DNA from 3 places in the Pantoea sp. Ep11b genome. Region 2 is predicted to be linked to each of the others. Evidence: riboswitches for the same ligand, from Rfam matches in the RefSeq annotation. Region 2 holds a riboswitch; each other region holds the start of a gene.
The links. Region 2 has a riboswitch for thiamine pyrophosphate ahead of thiM (hydroxyethylthiazole kinase). Riboswitches for the same ligand answer to the same signal wherever they lie in the genome.
Positions count from the first base shown of each region.

Region 1: another riboswitch for thiamine pyrophosphate. It lies ahead of thiB (thiamine ABC transporter substrate binding subunit); the one in region 2 lies ahead of thiM (hydroxyethylthiazole kinase).
Region 3: another riboswitch for thiamine pyrophosphate. It lies ahead of thiC (phosphomethylpyrimidine synthase ThiC); the one in region 2 lies ahead of thiM (hydroxyethylthiazole kinase).

Region 1 is NZ_CP160631.1:1,048,005-1,051,277, forward strand. Features, by position in the region: gene thiP (thiamine/thiamine pyrophosphate ABC transporter permease ThiP) at 1-1,135, opposite strand, end outside; gene thiB (thiamine ABC transporter substrate binding subunit) at 1,111-2,097, opposite strand; TPP riboswitch at 2,144-2,246, opposite strand; gene sgrR (HTH-type transcriptional regulator SgrR) at 2,282-3,273, opposite strand, start outside.
Region 2 is NZ_CP160631.1:2,926,378-2,929,650, forward strand. Features, by position in the region: gene AB1748_RS13815 (GntR family transcriptional regulator) at 1-225, shown strand, start outside; gene thiD (bifunctional hydroxymethylpyrimidine kinase/phosphomethylpyrimidine kinase) at 269-1,069, opposite strand; gene thiM (hydroxyethylthiazole kinase) at 1,056-1,853, opposite strand; TPP riboswitch at 1,888-1,984, opposite strand; gene AB1748_RS13830 (DNA-binding transcriptional regulator) at 2,413-3,273, shown strand, end outside.
Region 3 is NZ_CP160631.1:660,290-663,562, forward strand. Features, by position in the region: gene thiC (phosphomethylpyrimidine synthase ThiC) at 1-1,680, opposite strand, end outside; TPP riboswitch at 1,768-1,868, opposite strand; gene rsd (sigma D regulator) at 2,020-2,526, opposite strand; gene nudC (NAD(+) diphosphatase) at 2,616-3,273, shown strand, end outside.

The sequences.
Region 1 (3,273 bases), 1.9 Mb from region 2:
GGATCAGCATCCCGCTGGTGTCGATCAGCTGTGCGGCCACCGGGCGCTGACGCAGCCGCAGCTCACGGCTGCTCCACAGCAGCATCATGGTCAGCGCCACACAGAGCAGACCCGCGCCGGTGGCGATTCGCAGCGAGGTCAATGTCGCCTGCCAGAGGGCCGGCTGCGCCAGTGCTCCCCGCACGCCGCCGTGCAGCCCCTCGACGATCACCGCCGCCAGCGGGGGGAGCAGCAGCAGCAGCGCCAGCAGGATCAGCAGCGCATCGATCAGCTGTGCCGCGCGCGAATCCTGCGGATCGCGCCAGCCGCTGAGCTGGCTGCTTCCGGCGGGGATCGCTTTGCTGAAGCGCTGGCTGAGCAGCACCAGGGTGAGGCAGCAGCCGAGCTGGATCATCGCCAGCAGGGCAGCGCGGCCGGGATCGTAGTCATAACTCAGCGCCTGGAAGATCGCCAGTTCGATGGTGGTCGCCTGCGGACCGCCGCCCAGCGACAGCACGGTGGCAAAGCTGGCAAAGCAGAGCATGAAGATCAGCGCCCCGGCAGGCAGCAGCTGACGCCGCAGCCACGGCCACTCCAGCAGACAAAAGCGATGCCAGCCGCGCACGCCGAGCTGAGCCGCCAGCTGACGCTGCTCTGCCGGGATCTGCTCCAGCGCCTGCAGCAGCAGACGCGTTGCCAGCGGCAGGTTAAAGAAAACGTGCGCCAGCAGAATGCCCGACAGCCCATAGGGGGAGAAGTGATAACCGAGCCCGGCCCACTGGCAGAGCTGCGCCAGCCAGCCGGTACGCCCGTAAACCGTCAGCAGACCAAATATCGCCACCAGCACCGGCAGCACCAGGGTCATAGCACACAGGCGCAGCAGCAGCTGTCGGCCTGGAAAGCGGCGGCGGTAGAGCGCCCGCGCCAGTGGCAGCGCGGGCAGTAGTGACAGCAGCGCAGAGAGCAGCGCCTGACCGAAAGAGAACGCGATGACATGGCGCAGGTAATCATCCTGCAGCACGCTGCGCAGGTCCGTTTCCGGTGCGGCGCGCCAGAGTGCGCCGAAGGCCAGAAACGCCACCAGCGTTAACAGCAGCGTAGCGAACGATCCCGGCAGCAGCCAGCGCGGCATCAGCGACTGACTGCGCGTTGCCACTGACTAATCCAGCCGGAACGCTGACTGGCGACCTCTTCCGGCGAGAACTGCAGCGCGGTGGCGGGCACCGTCAGGGCGTTAAAACCGGCGGGCAGCGGCGTGGCGGTCACCGGGTACATCCAGTTGCCGGTCGGGATGGTGCGCTGGAAGTCGGGGGAGACCATAAACGTCATAAACTGCTGCGCCAGTTCAGGCTGTTTGCTGCTGGCTAACTGCGCGGCAACTTCGACCTGCAGATAGTGGCCTTCGGGAAACGGGGCGGCCGCATAGTTCTCTTTCTTCTCTTCGATGATGTGATAAGCCGGTGACGTGGTGTAGCTCAGTACCAGATCGCTTTCCCCTTTCAGGAACAGACCATACGCCTCACTCCAGCCTTTGGTCACCGTCACGGTTTTCTGCGCCAGCTTCTGCCACGCCTGCGGTGCCTGATCGCCATAGACTTTCTGCATCCAGAGCAGCAGACCTAAGCCGGGGGTGCTGGTGCGGGGATCTTCGTAGATCACCCGCCATTTCTGCGGGCTGTCTACCAGCTCTTTCAGGCTTTTCGGCGGGTTTTTCAGCCGGGTACTGTCGTAGACGAAGGCGAAGTAGCCATAGTCAAAGGGGATGAAGGTCGTGTCATGCCAGCCGCCGGGCAGGGTTAATTTTGTGGTGTCGACCTGACTTCTGGCGAACAGGCCGGTTTTCTGCGCCGCCTGCACCAGATTGTTGTCCAGCCCCAGCACCACATCCGCCTTACTGTTTTTGCCTTCCATCCGCACGCGGTTCAGCAGCGAGACGCCATCTTCCAGCGTGACAAACTTCAGCTCGCAGTTGCAGCGGGCTTCAAAGGCTTTTTTTACCGCCGGGCCGGGGCCCCAGTCGGCAGAGAAGGAGTCGTAGGTGTAGACCGTGAGAACCGGCTTAGCCGCCAGAACGGGGGCAGAGAGTAACAGCAGGACCGGCAGAACTTTGTTTAACACTTTGCGCTCCTTCAGGAGAATAGGGGATGAGTCGCAAAGGATCTGAGCACGGAGGCCTCTCAAATCCCTACGTCGGTATTAACCGAATCAGGTTCGACGGGTCTCTCTCAGCTGCTTGCTGGTGGCAGGCGGCACCCCGTTGAGAACGCCACATTCTAGTCATTTCAGCGGCGTGGCGAAAGCGTTACAGCGCCGGTGGCGCGAACCAATCGGATTTAAAATCGAACCAGCCCAGCGTATTCATCCGCACGCCGCGCATACTGCGCTGGCCTTCGAGCAGCAGCCAGTGGTGAAACAGCGGATGCAGGCCCGCCTCTTCGACTAACTGTTTGCTCCATTCGGCCAGCGGCAGCGTTTTCTCGCGCCAGCGTGCCGCATCGCCCTGCCAGTCGATCGCCAGGCAGTGGTGCAGCAGCGGGATCTCATACAACTGCGCGAACAGCGAATAGTTCAGCGGCAGGGTAAAGTTCACGCTGCCGAGCCAGATGTCACTTTCCGCCTCGCCCTGATACCAGCTCTCGTAGTCGATCTCGCGGGTCACCAGCGTCACACCATGCTGAGCCAGCAGCGGCCGCAGCGCATTGGCGATGCCTTCATGCTCCACATGCTGGCTGTACCAGGTCAGCGTCAGGTGGGTCAGGCCGGGCGGCTTTTCGACCGGCGTCAGGTCGCGGCGGTGATGCCAGCGCGGCAGCAGGCCATAGGCCGGGAACCAGTAACGCTGATACCCGACACCTGCGTGATTAAGCAGGGCGATGGGGTTAAACAGGTAGCTCACCCAGCGCCGGACCGCCGCGTCGCGGCCCTGCGCGGAACGCTGGTCGAACAGCAGGTAGTAGCACCCCTCCTCCAGACGGCTCTCCTCCTGGATCTCATCGCTGCCATCACTCTCGCCCTGCAGTCGGACACCAGCATAGACCAGCTCATCGCTGATGTCGGGCAGCACCCAGATAGAGACATCGTCGATCAGGGCGCGAAAACCAAAGTAGTCATCAAAGGCTTCAATTTTCAGCTGGCTCGCCTGATTGCGGATCACCCGGTAGGGGCCGGTGCCCACCGGCTGGCGGGCAAAATCGGGCAGGGTGGGCCATTCGCGTGGCAGGATCATCGCGCTTACGCTGCCCAGCAACCAGGGCAGACCCTCGTCGGGCTGGCTTAAGTGGATGTCGAGCGTCC
Region 2 (3,273 bases):
ACGGTGGAGAACATCAAAGCCACCATGGACCGGGTTCGGTTTCTGACGCTGAGTGAAGTCTCGCCGCCGGAAAAGCTGATTGAGCAGCATGAAGAGATCTTTGCCGCGCTGACGTCTCACGATGCGGAGGCGGCCGAAACGGCCATGCGTCTGCACCTGCAGGAGATGATCTTTTCTATCACCCCGATTGCCGAGCGCAACAGCGCCTGGTTTGAAACCCCCTGAGCCAGGCCCTCACCGTCCGCCAGGACGATGAGGGTCTGCATCACTACCACCATTGATGAAAATGGTGAACCGGCCCGATGCCCTTCCCGACCTCCAGTGAATCCGCCTGCAACAGCGCCTGCTGCAGCCAGTTTTTCGCCTCTGCGAGCGTTTCCGCCCAGTCAGCATGGCGCGGACGCAGGGCCGCTAAGGCCGCCGACAGCGTACAACCCGTGCCGTGCGTATGGCGGGTGTTGACGCGCGGCGTGCTGAATCGCTGCTCTGCGTCGGGCGCGATCAGCCAGTCCGGGCTTTCGCCCGCGGCCAGGTGACCGCCCTTCATCAGCACAGCCTGACAGCCCAGCGCCAGCAGTGCCCGCCCCTGCCTGCGCATCTCCGCCTCGTCGGTGGCGATGGCACACTCCAGTAAGGCTGCCGCTTCCGGCAGATTAGGGGTAATCAGCGAGACCTGCGGCAATAACAGCTCACGGACACTGGCTACGGCAGCCGGTGAAAGCAGCGCATCCCCGCTTTTCGCCACCATCACCGTATCCAGCACCACAAAGGGGATGCTCGCCTGCCTGAGCCGGGCGGCCACCTGCTCCACAATAGCCGTTTCCGACAACATGCCAATTTTCGCACTATCAATGCGGACATCACTCAGCACCGAATCGAGCTGAGCGGTCACAAAGTCCGGATCAATACGGCAGACCGACTGAACCCCGCAGGTGTTCTGTGCCACCAGCGCGGTGATCACACTGGTGCCATAGGCACCCAGCGCGGAGAACGTCTTCAGATCGGCCTGAATCCCGGCGCCGCCGCTGGGATCGGTCCCGGCAATCGTCAGGGCATTAATGCGCTTCATGATGCGCCTCCAGCGTCCAGAGTGCATCGACAAACGCCGTGGCAAAACTGCCCGGCGCGGCGGCCTGAGATGCTGCCCTTTCTCCCGCTGACGACATCACCTGACAGGCGGCGGCCACATTTAACAGCCGATCGCCGGGCAGGCTGCTGAACCCTGCCACGACCGCAGAGAGCGCACAGCCGGTTCCCACCACCCGCGTCATCAGGGGCGAGCCGCCGCGAAGCGCAAAGATCCGCGTGCCATCGGTGGCGTAGTCCACTTCACCGCTGACAATGACCAGCGTGCGCCAGCGAATGGCGAGCTGACGGGCGGCATCGAGCGCCGCATCCGCCTGGTGCAGCGTATCCACGCCGCGTCCGCCACTGGCCTGCTTTGCCAGCGCCAGAATCTCTGAAGCGTTGCCGCGGATCACAGCCGGTTCCTGGCTCAATAACTGCTGGCAGAAGTCACTGCGCAGCGTCAGAGCACCGACGGCGACCGGGTCGAGCGTCCAGGGGGTGCCTGCCTCTCGGGCGGCGCTGACGGCGGCCTGCATCGCCTGCTGGCGCTCGCGGGTCAGGGTGCCGACATTGATGAGGAGCGCATCGGCAAAGCGGCTGAACTCAGCGGCTTCGTCAGCATCGATGACCATCGCCGGCGAGGCGTTCAGTGCAAGCAGCACGTTGGCGGTGAAGTTCTGTACCACCTCATTGGTCATACAGTGGACCAGCGGTGAGTGACGGCGAAAAGCGTGCAGACAGGGCGCGAAGTGCGCGGCAGAAAGGTGTTGAGATGGCTGTGACATCATAGCTCCCAACCGGCGAACAAGAAGGCGAATGCGGTCAGGCATCAGACTTCCCTACGCTGGCATTATCCAGATCAGGTAATACGGGTATTTCTCAGCCTTCACAAAGAAGGGCACCCCGAGTCGTTTAACTAAATTCAGTCAGTCAGGATAGTAATGTCAGCAGGCGGTCCTGTAAACGCATACCGCACGATTACGGCATCACTCCCGGACTCCGTTGGCGTCCTCACTCACCGGCAGAAACCGCGCGGGCAGTCTGCGCCGCCCCGCTTCTGCCACATCCGGATTCGCGAAGAAACCCGTAACACTTTACCAGGCGATCCCGTTTATTTCGCGCAGCTTTCACCTGTCGCGTTCCAGATTACCTATACAGGTTAACTGTCTGATCAATCTGGGCATTTATCTTTTTCACACACTACACGCGTTGCCGCACTGGACTTTTTTCACGCAACGCAGAAAAAGAGTGCGCCAGTTTACAGGACAAACACAAAACGGTTAAAGAAAGCACCGACCTGTGCTATTCACAGTGCAGGATAAACCTGCCAGGGAGGCTGACGGAATGGAGAAGACCTTTCATATCGCGCTCTTATTTAATGCGAATAAGGCGTATGACCGCCAGATAATCGAGGGCGTGGGTAAATACCTGCAGCGTTCCCGTACCCTGTGGGATGTTTACATCGCAGACGATTTCCGCAGTAACATTGACAGCATCAATGGCTGGAACGTGGATGGTGTAATTGCTGACTGCGATGTGCTGGCGGTTGAACAGGAACTCAATAAGCTGACCATGCCTGTTGTCGGTATTGGTGGCTCCTACTCCTCCGGAAAGGCTTTTCCGAATCTGCACTATGTGGCTACTGATAACTACAGCCTGGTCGCGACCGCGCTGGAGCATCTGATTAACAAGGGTATGGAACATTTTGCCCTGTACAGCTTCCCTGTATGTCCGGATAAACGCTGGGCAACCGAACGTGAGAACGCATTTGCTGCGATCCTGCAGCAAAAGGACCGGACCGGATTAATTTATCGCGGCCATGATATCACTATCGATAACTGGCAGACGGCGCAGAACCAGTTGGCTGACTGGGTAACGTCTCTGCCAGAGGGCACCGGCATCGTCGCGGTGACAGATTCCCGCGCCAGACATTTACTGCAGATCTGTGAAAATATAGGGATCCCGGTGCCGGAAAAGTTAGCCATTATTGGCATCGACAATGAAGAGTTAACGCAACATCTGTCGGGCATCAGTCTCTCCTCCGTGGTTCATGGCGCAATAAAAATGGGTTCCTGCGCGGCTGAAATTCTTCATAAACTCTTAAAGGGAGAGTCATTGCCGTTGCAGCGCGTGGTGGTTCCCCCGCTGAAACTGGTGGAACGCCGTTCGAGCAATTATCGTTCTATTGTCGATCCCTATGTTATC
Region 3 (3,273 bases), 1.6 Mb from region 2:
GGGATCGAGGGCCAGATTGAACTGATCTTCCCAGCGGAATTCAAAGCGTGCTTTGGACATCGCGTTATCGCGGATCTGCGCGCCCGGATGGCCTTTCGCCAGATCGGCGGCGTGCGCCGCGATTTTGTAGGTGATCAATCCCTGTTTCACATCCTCCTTGTTCGGCAGGCCCAGATGCTCTTTAGGGGTGACGTAACAGAGCATGGCGCAGCCAAACCAGCCGATCATGGCGGCGCCGATACCGGAGGTGAAATGGTCATAGCCGGGCGCGATATCGGTGGTCAGTGGGCCAAGCGTGTAGAAGGGCGCTTCATCGCACAGGTCGAGCTGTTCGGTCATGTTGCGGCGGATCATGTGCATCGGCACATGGCCCGGCCCTTCAATCATCACCTGAACGTCATACTCCCAGGCGATGCGGGTCAGTTCGCCCAGGGTGCGCAGCTCGGCAAACTGCGCCTCATCGTTGGCATCCTGAATCGAACCCGGACGTAAACCGTCACCCAGTGACAGGGCGACATCATAAGCGGCGCAGATTTCACAGATTTCCCGGAAATGCTGATAGAGAAAGTTCTCCTGATGGTGCGACAGACACCATTTCGCCATGATCGACCCGCCGCGTGACACAATGCCGGTCAGCCGCTTCGCCGTCATCGGCACATAGCGCAGCAGCACGCCCGCGTGGATGGTGAAGTAATCCACCCCCTGTTCCGCCTGCTCAAGCAGCGTATCCCGGAAGATCGTCCAGTTCAGCGACTCGGCCACGCCATTCACTTTTTCCAGCGCCTGATAGATCGGGACGGTGCCGATGGGCACCGGGCTGTTGCGCAGGATCCATTCGCGCGTTTCATGGATATAGCGTCCGGTGGAGAGATCCATCACCGTATCGGCGCCCCAGCGGGTGGACCAGACCAGCTTCTCCACTTCCTCTTCAATGGAAGAGGTCACCGCGGAATTGCCGATATTGGCGTTGACCTTCACCAGAAAGTTGCGGCCGATGATCATCGGTTCCGATTCAGGGTGGTTGATATTGGCCGGGATGATGGCGCGACCGGCCGCTACCTCCTGACGCACGAACTCGGGCGTTATCGCGGCGGGCAGATGTGCGCCAAAACTGTGGCCCGGATGCTGTTGCAGCAGCACCTCCGCGCGGATGCGTTCCCGGCCCATATTTTCCCGCAGAGCGATGAACTCCATCTCCGGGGTAACGATCCCCTGACGGGCGTAGTGCAGCTGCGTAACGCGGCGGCCTGCGCGGGCGCGTCGCGGGATCGGCAGCTGGTCGAAACGCAGGTGGTCCAGCCCCTCATCGGCCAGCCGCTGCTGGGTATAGCCGGAGCTGTTCTGGCTCAGTGGTTCACTGTCGTCGCGTTCTGCAATCCAGCCGGCGCGCAGCTTCGCCAGACCACGATGCACATCGATCTCTGCGGCGGGATCGCCATAGGCACCCGCCGTGTCATAAACCGGCACGGCTTCATTCTGCTCATAAAGTGGCGCTTCTTTACTGCCGCCGGTATGGGTCGGCGTCATTTCGATTTCCCGCATCGGCACGCGGATATCGTCCCGGCTGCCGGTTATCCAGATGCGACTAGAGCGGGGAAACGCACTGCCACCCCGCAGGGAGTGGATAAACGCCTGCGCCTGGGCGCGTTGTTCACGACGGGTCATTTTAGGGTCAGACATAGCAATCTTCCTGTTAAAGGGAAACGATGCTTGTCCGGAGTCCGGAAGGAGTAAGCGTACAGACAGCGCACAACGGCTGGCAGACAGCGACTGATTACTCTTGTTCCCTTCGCAGGTTCTAACCTGATCAGGTTCCGCGGATCCCGAATTAACGGTCTCAGCCCGGATGGGCACTCCGACAAGAAGCGGTTTTTACGCAGGCGCTTAGCGCAGCCTCAGCGGTAAAAACGTGATATTTCAACACACAAATAAAAAAGGTTCTTTGGCGTCTCTGCCTCAGAACCTGTTCAGCATAAAAGGGCTATCGGATAATCTCAATACCCCTGTTACGAATCGGCATTATGCCGGACGGGCGATCTGGCTGTCGTTGGCCACGGGCGGCGCGGCCAGCTGATTATCCCACGCGAGCTGGATCAGCTTATCTTCCAGCGTAAAGCGCGCTTCCAGCACCTCGCCCACTTCGGACAGTGCCTGCTGGAAGGTCATGCAGTTCTCATCGTCAATCGCCTGCTGCAGGTGACCATCATACAGCTGCATCAGACGCTCCGTATTCGCTTCCAGCGGCGGGTAGATCTGCGCAGCGGCAATCATCGGGCTGTCACCACTCATCTCATTGATGACGCGCTCATAGATGCTGAAGTGACCTGCAGAAAGGTAATCGACCAGGCTGTGACAGAAGTTGTCCAGCGCCTGCTCATCCAGACGCGTCAGCGCCTCTTTGTTGGGTTTAAGACCGACGAGGTGATAATAGTTCACCAGCAGCTGACGACGGGCTTCAAGCCATGAATCGACCAGTTCATTACTGCCACCTACGCGTTCAGCCAGGACTTCTAACTGGTTAAGCATATCTAACTCCATGTGAGTTATAGTTGTTTATCTACACACTTAACATCAGGGCTTCAGCGTGCGATTTGACGCTAAGGATGACGAAATAAATGCAATGCGAAATCTCAAGCGTAGACGCTGGATGGTGGATTGTCAGCCATGAACAGAAACTTTGGTTGCCACAAGGTGATTTACCCCACGGAAACGCCGAAAAATTCGGTTTAACGGGCAGTAAAGCCCGGACGATTGGGGAGTGGCAGGGTGAAAAAGTCTGGCTGATTTGCGAGCCGCGCTCAGCAGAGATGTTTTCGGTGCGGCAGCTGATCGATCAGGATGTGGAACTGTTTCAGCTGGCCGGACGCGGCGTGCAGCTGGCAGAGTTCTACCGCTCTCATCGCTGGTGCGGCTACTGCGGGCATGAAATGCATCACAGCAAACATGAGTTTGCCTGTCTGTGCAGCCATTGTCGCGAACGCTACTATCCGCAGATCGCACCCTGCATCATTGTGGCTATCCGTCGCGGCGATGAGATCCTGCTGGCGAATCATGCCCGGCATCGCAACAAGGTTTACACCGTACTGGCGGGGTTTGTCGAGGTCGGCGAAACCCTGGAGCAGGCCGTCGCCCGCGAGGTCATGGAAGAGAGCAATATCCGCATCAAAAACGTCCGTTATGTCACCTCCCAGCCGTGGCCCTTCCCGCAATCTCTGATGACGGCGTTTATGGCGGAGTATGAAAGTGGCGATCTGCAGCACGATGGCAAAGAGC